Regions from separate parts of the Paraliobacillus zengyii genome, predicted to be linked through region 2. Evidence: a T-box and tRNA genes for the amino acid it is inferred to sense, from the RefSeq annotation. Region 2 holds a T-box; the other holds one or more tRNA genes.

Region 1 (3,477 bases), 210 kb from region 2:
TAACAACATACTTTGCATTCCTTTCTAAATAAAAGTTTGCAATATCTTCTGGTTCTTTATATCCAGTAAGAATTTCCCCTTCAGAAATACCTGGAAGAACGATATCACATTTTGCTGCCAATTCATTTATATTTATAATCATATCTTTCTTACTACTCCACAAATTAGGACGAAGATTAGGATCAAAGGTTATACATGCCCCGTTTCTTCTTCCTTCCTCAGCAAAATAATGAGAAACAGCTTTTGTTTCAGAAGACAAAGCTAAGAATATGCCACTTAGATGAACAAAATCAAAAATAGAAAAATCCACTTCCTGTATGGTAGCTAAACTAACTTTACTAGCCGCACTATTCTTTCGAAAACTTGCTACATTCGGATCCCCTTCGATAGATTTTTCCTTTAATTGTAATCCAGTCAAATCCTTTTTACTTTGATAGACAAAATCATTATGGATTCTTTCCTTTTTTATAAAATTTATGATTGATTCTCCAAGTGGATCATTGCCAACTTTGGTCGTATAATATACTTCGTGATTCAATCTAGCTAAGCCAACACTAACATTTAATTCGGCACCTGCTATTGATCGAGTGAATGTCTTTACATCTTCAAGCCGTCCTACTTCACCAGCTACAAATAAGCCCATAGCCTCACCAATTGTAACTATCCTTTTACTCATAAAACATCTTCCTCACTAATAGTAGTAGCCTCTTTAGAAGCCCTTTTTTGCAAATGTATGCAAAAAATATAGAACTAACTATCTATGTTCTCATGATTATATTTGGTAAGTACATTTTTTATACATTGAATAATAAAATAAATATTCAATATAAAAGATTTAATTTACGTTCCGTATAATGGAACTCTGTTCTATAATATAAATTATATACCGCTTTCATAATTAATGTCAATGAAAAAAGAGAAATTAATTAAATTACATTTGCCAGCGTATGAATAGCATTTTTTGATAGATTAAAAAATATTTATTAAATATAAAATTAGATTTTTGTTAAATAAAAATAAAAAAAACGTCTCTCACAATCTGAGAAACGTTAATATTTCTTGCTTAAATGATATGTTTATAATAGCTATGGTATAGGTTCGACTCACATTCTAGAAGGAACATTTTTCAAAATAAAAAGCGTTTCCCAAAATGTAGGAAACACTTGATATTACAAAATATTAACAGTTAATTGACATACCTGAACAAAAAACTTAAATACCGGTGGCCGGGGTCGAACCGGCACTCCCGAAGGAACATGATTTTGAGTCATGCGCGTCTGCCAATTCCGCCACACCGGCATGTTATTTGGAGGCGGTAACCGGATTTGAACCGGTGATAAAGGTTTTGCAGACCTCTGCCTTACCACTTGGCTATACCGCCATTATAATAAAACTATATGAAAAGAGAGCGGAAGACGGGATTCGAACCCGCGACCCCCACCTTGGCAAGGTGATGTTCTACCACTGAACTACTTCCGCAAGATGATGGCTGGGCTAGCTGGATTCGAACCAGCGCATGACGATACCAAAAACCGTTGCCTTACCGCTTGGCTATAGCCCAATGTAAAAAAATAGGGCGACCGGTGGGAATTGAACCCACGTATGCCGGAATCACAATCCGGTGCGTTTACCCCTTCGCCACGACCGCCACAATAAAAAAAGCAGGGGTAGTAGGAATTGAACCCACACCGGAGGTTTTGGAGACCTCTGTTCTACCTTTAAACTATACCCCTATATTCTTATATAAATATATTCAAAAATGGTGGAGGGAGTAGGACTCGAACCTACGAACCCGATGGGAGCGGATTTACAGTCCGCCGCGTTTGGCCAACTTCGCTATCCCTCCAAATAAAAAAAGGTGGCTCGGGACGGAATCGAACCGCCGACACACGGATTTTCAGTCCGTTGCTCTACCGACTGAGCTACCGAGCCAAGTAAAATAATTGTAGTTTTATAAAAATGGCGGTCCGGACGGGACTCGAACCCGCGACCTCCTGCGTGACAGGCAGGCATTCTAACCAACTGAACTACCGGACCAATAATTTGGTTGCGGGGGCAAGATTTGAACTTGCGACCTTCGGGTTATGAGCCCGACGAGCTACCAGACTGCTCCACCCCGCGATAATGTAGAATTAAATAATTCTACTATAAAATTACTTGTTTAAAATGGTGGAGGATGCAGGGCTCGAACCTGCGACCCCCTGCTTGTAAGGCAGGTGCTCTCCCAGCTGAGCTAATCCTCCATTGGTGACCCGTACGGGAATCGAACCCGTGATACCGCCGTGAAAGGGCGGTGTCTTAACCGCTTGACCAACGGGCCTAAATTAATTATACAATGAGTTGTATGTAAGTGGCGGAGAGCGAGGGATTCGAACCCTCGAAACCGCGTTAGCGGTTTACACGATTTCCAATCGTGCTCCTTCGGCCACTCGGACAGCTCTCCATATGGCTCCACAGGTAGGACTCGAACCTACGACCGATCGGTTAACAGCCGATTGCTCTACCACTGAGCTACTGTGGAATAATGGATATATGCCTGGCGACGTCCTACTCTTGCAGGGGCAAAGCCCCAACTACCATGAGCGCTGAAGAGCTTAACTACTGTGTTCGGCATGGGAACAGGTGTGACCTCTTCGCTATTGTCACCAGATCATTTAGAGTATACATCCAAGTGTATTTTGAATTTTAATGACAACAAGTATTATACCTGTTTTTCATAAAAAATCAAGAGTTTAAAAGAATAAAATTAATTATACCTTCAAAACTAGATAAGAATTACAACAAGACACCATATAGTATTATAGTTAAGTCCTCGATCTATTAGTATTCGTCAGCTACACGTGTCACCACGCTTCCACCTCGAACCTATCAACCTCATCGTCTCTGAGGGATCTTACTCTAAAAAGATGAGAAGTCTCATCTTGAGGGGGGCTTCATGCTTAGATGCTTTCAGCACTTATCCCTTCCACACGTAGCTACCCAGCGATGCTCTTGGCAGAACAACTGGTACACCAGCGGTGTGTCCATCCCGGTCCTCTCGTACTAAGGACAGCTCCTCTCAAACTTCTTGCGCCCACGACGGATAGGGACCGAACTGTCTCACGACGTTCTGAACCCAGCTCGCGTACCGCTTTAATGGGCGAACAGCCCAACCCTTGGGACCGACTACAGCCCCAGGATGCGATGAGCCGACATCGAGGTGCCAAACCTCCCCGTCGATGTGGACTCTTGGGGGAGATAAGCCTGTTATCCCCGGGGTAGCTTTTATCCGTTGAGCGACGGCCCTTCCATACGGTACCGCCGGATCACTAAGCCCGACTTTCGTCCCTGCTCGACTTGTAGGTCTCGCAGTCAAGCTCCCTTCTGCCTTTACACTCTTCGAATGATTTCCAACCATTCTGAGGGAACCTTTGGGCGCCTCCGTTACTCTTTAGGAGGCGACCGCCCCAGTCAAACTGCCCACCTGACACTGTCTCC
Region 2 (3,477 bases):
TGAAATCTTGTGGTACTGCTCCATTTGATACAACAGATCCATTTGCAAGAATAACATCTACAAGATCTTGTTTACCAATTGACATTGCGATCGCTTTACGAATGTTTTGGTTAGCAAGAGCTTCATTAGCTTGGTTTAATTTCAAGTAGAATAATGTTGGCTCAGGAAGCGTTACATAATCTTCTTGTCCTGCATATTGCTCAACAAACTCAGCAGTTAAACCAGCTCGATCGATCTCACCTGTGTTATAAAGATTAACTGCTGTACTTGTTTCTTTTACAACACTTACATTAATTGTTTCAAGTTGCACAGTTTCTGCGTCCCAGTAATCTTCATTTTTAACTAGTGACCATTGATCAGGATTATCCCCTGTTGGGTTCCAGTCATTTAATGTAAATGGTCCGTTAAATAGTAAGTTATCAGAAGATAAACCATAATCTTCGCCTTGTTCTGTAACAAACGCTTCATTAAGCGGTAAGAACGTTCCAAAAGTTAATAAACTATGGAAATATGGTATAGCTTTCTCTAAAGTGATAAGTAATTCTGTATCACTTACTGCTTCAACACCTAACTCTTCTATGTCTAAATCGCCATTATTAATAGCTTCAGCATTTTTAATTACGCCATTCATCATAAATGGACCATACTCAGATCCTGTTTCTGGGTTAACAGCTCGTCTCCAAGCAAAAACAAAATCATTCGCTGTTACTGGGTCACCATTTGACCAAACAGCATCATCGCGTAATGTGATTGTCCATTCTAAACCATCTTCACTGATTTCAGGCTCTCCAGCAGCAATTGCAGGTTGTGGCACTACATCTTCATCTAAACGATATAGTCCTTCCATACTTTCACCTAAGAACTGAAATGCAACAGCGTCTGTTGCCATTGATGAATCCATCGTAGGTATCTGTGATGCCTCGATTAAATTAAGTACTTGTTCAGGTGAACTTTCTTCTGTTCCTTCTGTATCGTCAGTTTCTGATGTATCGTCTCCACCAGAACATGCAGCCAAGAACATGCTTAATGCTAGTGCAAGAACTAGCAACAACCAATTCGACTTTCTCATTATAAAATGACCTCCCCATATTTTAAATTCTCTAATTATTCTGCGAGTAATTTAACTCACAAATTGAATTATACAAGTTTTCTAACAATTTTGCATTATTTTTTTACAATATTTTTTCACAATCACACACAAATCCCATAAACTTAACATTTCTATAACAAAAAATAGTTCTAATTACCTATAATATAAATTAATTCCGTAATTCTGTCATCTTTTACACGTCATCAAAATCCACTATCTCCATTTAATTAAAAATATGCTATACTACTTGTTGTCAAAATAAGTGAAGGTTGTGATTTAATTTTGCGAATCTTGCGAAACACTTTTTTTCAGTTACTAATTAATTTGTTTGTTACCTTTTTAATTTTTCTACTATTTTCACCTAGTCTTCGTTTAATTTACTATATAGATATTATCTTTTATTTTAGCTTAACTTATTTGTTATGTTGGATGATTTTCTTTACGATCAAAGGACGTTTTTTTGATGGTGTCATCTATGGATTTAGAAAAGTTGGAAATGGGGTATTACGTAAGCTAGCATTTGATGATTGGGAGGACAAGCCTATGCCCTCAGCTAAAGTTGGCGACTCTTTTCTCGCATTTCTTTTAAAACAAGGGCTATACCTATTAATTATCATGTTCATCTTACTTATCATCTACTATTTCTAAACTTGCATATTTATTTGGTTTTAGATATAATTTGATATTAATAAAGCGTTGATAAAGCATAGGATTTAATCCCTCTGGTTTGTAGAGAGTCTGAGAAGCTGTGAACAGATACCAAGGATTAGTGAAACTGGGGCTTTAGAGCTTGTGAGTGAATTATCACTTACCGTTTAACAGGCGTTATCTGTGACATTTTGTCTAAAAGTGATCTCATGTTCCTGAGATAATAAGGGTGGCACCGCGGTTTATTCGTCCCTTAGTATTAGGATTATGGGATTTTTTTATGTTTATAAACAGAAGGGTGATAACAGATGAAAACAATTTTTTCGGGCATTCAACCAAGTGGAATGCTAACAATTGGAAACTATCTAGGAGCGATGAAACACTTTGTTGATTTACAAGAAGATCATGAGTGCTATTTTTGTATCGTAGACGAACATGCGATTACCGTACCTCAAGATCGCTTAAAACTTCGCGATAATATTCGGTCATTAGCAGCTCTTTATTTAGCATCGGGAATTGATCAAGACAAATCTACTTTATTTATTCAATCTGAAGTTCCTGCGCACACACAATTAGGATGGATGATGCAAACAGTCAGCTATATTGGTGAACTAGAAAGAATGACACAATTTAAAGACAAGTCTTCTGGTAAGGAAGGTGTTTCTGCTGCACTGTTAACATACCCACCATTAATGACAGCTGATATATTACTTTACAATACGAATATTGTACCTGTCGGTGATGACCAAAAACAGCATTTAGAATTAGCACGAAATTTAGCACAGCGATTCAATCGAAAATACAATGATATCTTTACTTTACCTGAAATTAGTGTTCCAAAAGTTGGTGCTCGGATCATGTCTTTGCAAGAACCAACTAAAAAAATGAGTAAGTCAGATGAAAACCAAAAAGCATCTATCTTCATGCTAGATGATCCAAAGAAAATAGAGAAAAAGATTAAAAGTGCTGTTACTGATTCTGAAGGTATCGTTAAGTTTGATAAAGTAAACAAACCAGGAATAAGTAATTTAATAACTATTTATGCAAGCTTTACAAGTGATTCCATTGAAGCTATAGAAAATAAATTTGAAGGAATAGGCTACGGTCCATTTAAACAATCTACTGCTGATGTTGTTATTGAGGCATTACAACCAATTCAAGAACGGTATCAAGCATTGATTGCTTCACCTGAATTAGATCAGATTTTAGATAAGGGTGCAGAAAAAGCTGCCTTAACTGCTAATAAAACATTAGCAAAAGCAAAAAAAGCAATGGGACTAGCTAGAGTTAAAAAAAGTACTTAATGAAAATGGCGTAGGGCTAATGCTCCTACGCCATTTTCATTATAAAATTCTTTTATAGGTTTGATTTTTGGGTTCGCTCTCTTCCAGTTCCCATATTTTTTCGAAAAATGGTTGTCCTTTAATAATCTTCTTACAAAAGACTTCATGACCAATTGACCAACCATTTACAAGTTCTTGGTACAGTATATGCCATGCAGTATCCTCATTCATCTTCCGGATGGCTTGATAACGTTGTGGAGCCCACTCGGTTAACCAGTATTGTAACTCTTCTTTATTATTCGTTCGCTCTAATTGATCAAGTGCCATCATTAATAGCTGTTTTAATTGTCGTTCCCTTCTTGTTAAACCTACCATTTCTTTTGGTGGTAAGGATAAAATATGATACGCTTTTTCTGATTTTTTTGTATCAATTGAAAATGTTGGTTTGGCTTTTTC

What was found. A T-box is a leader RNA that pairs with one kind of tRNA and senses whether it is charged. The one in region 2 lies ahead of trpS (tryptophan--tRNA ligase), so its partner is inferred to be a tRNA-Trp.
Region 1: it has a tRNA-Trp gene. The T-box ahead of trpS (tryptophan--tRNA ligase) is inferred to sense a tRNA for this amino acid. The anticodon was not compared.

What each region holds. Positions count from the first base shown of each region.
Region 1 covers NZ_CP029797.1:762,582-766,058, reverse strand. Annotated here, with positions in the region: gene DM447_RS03855 (sugar kinase) at 1-676, opposite strand, end outside; tRNA gene DM447_RS03850 (tRNA-Leu) at 1,218-1,299, opposite strand; tRNA gene DM447_RS03845 (tRNA-Cys) at 1,308-1,381, opposite strand; tRNA gene DM447_RS03840 (tRNA-Gly) at 1,408-1,479, opposite strand; tRNA gene DM447_RS03835 (tRNA-Gln) at 1,487-1,561, opposite strand; tRNA gene DM447_RS03830 (tRNA-His) at 1,576-1,648, opposite strand; tRNA gene DM447_RS03825 (tRNA-Trp) at 1,663-1,733, opposite strand; tRNA gene DM447_RS03820 (tRNA-Tyr) at 1,761-1,846, opposite strand; tRNA gene DM447_RS03815 (tRNA-Phe) at 1,860-1,932, opposite strand; tRNA gene DM447_RS03810 (tRNA-Asp) at 1,961-2,037, opposite strand; tRNA gene DM447_RS03805 (tRNA-Met) at 2,045-2,121, opposite strand; tRNA gene DM447_RS03800 (tRNA-Val) at 2,168-2,243, opposite strand; tRNA gene DM447_RS03795 (tRNA-Glu) at 2,246-2,320, opposite strand; tRNA gene DM447_RS03790 (tRNA-Ser) at 2,352-2,443, opposite strand; tRNA gene DM447_RS03785 (tRNA-Asn) at 2,447-2,521, opposite strand; rRNA gene rrf (5S ribosomal RNA) at 2,535-2,650, opposite strand; rRNA gene DM447_RS03775 (23S ribosomal RNA) at 2,801-3,477, opposite strand, start outside.
Region 2 covers NZ_CP029797.1:969,971-973,447, reverse strand. Annotated here, with positions in the region: gene DM447_RS04835 (peptide ABC transporter substrate-binding protein) at 1-1,069, opposite strand, end outside; gene DM447_RS04830 (DUF3899 domain-containing protein) at 1,382-1,738, shown strand; T-box leader at 1,778-1,995, shown strand; gene trpS (tryptophan--tRNA ligase) at 2,047-3,042, shown strand; gene DM447_RS04820 (YjbA family protein) at 3,082-3,477, opposite strand, start outside.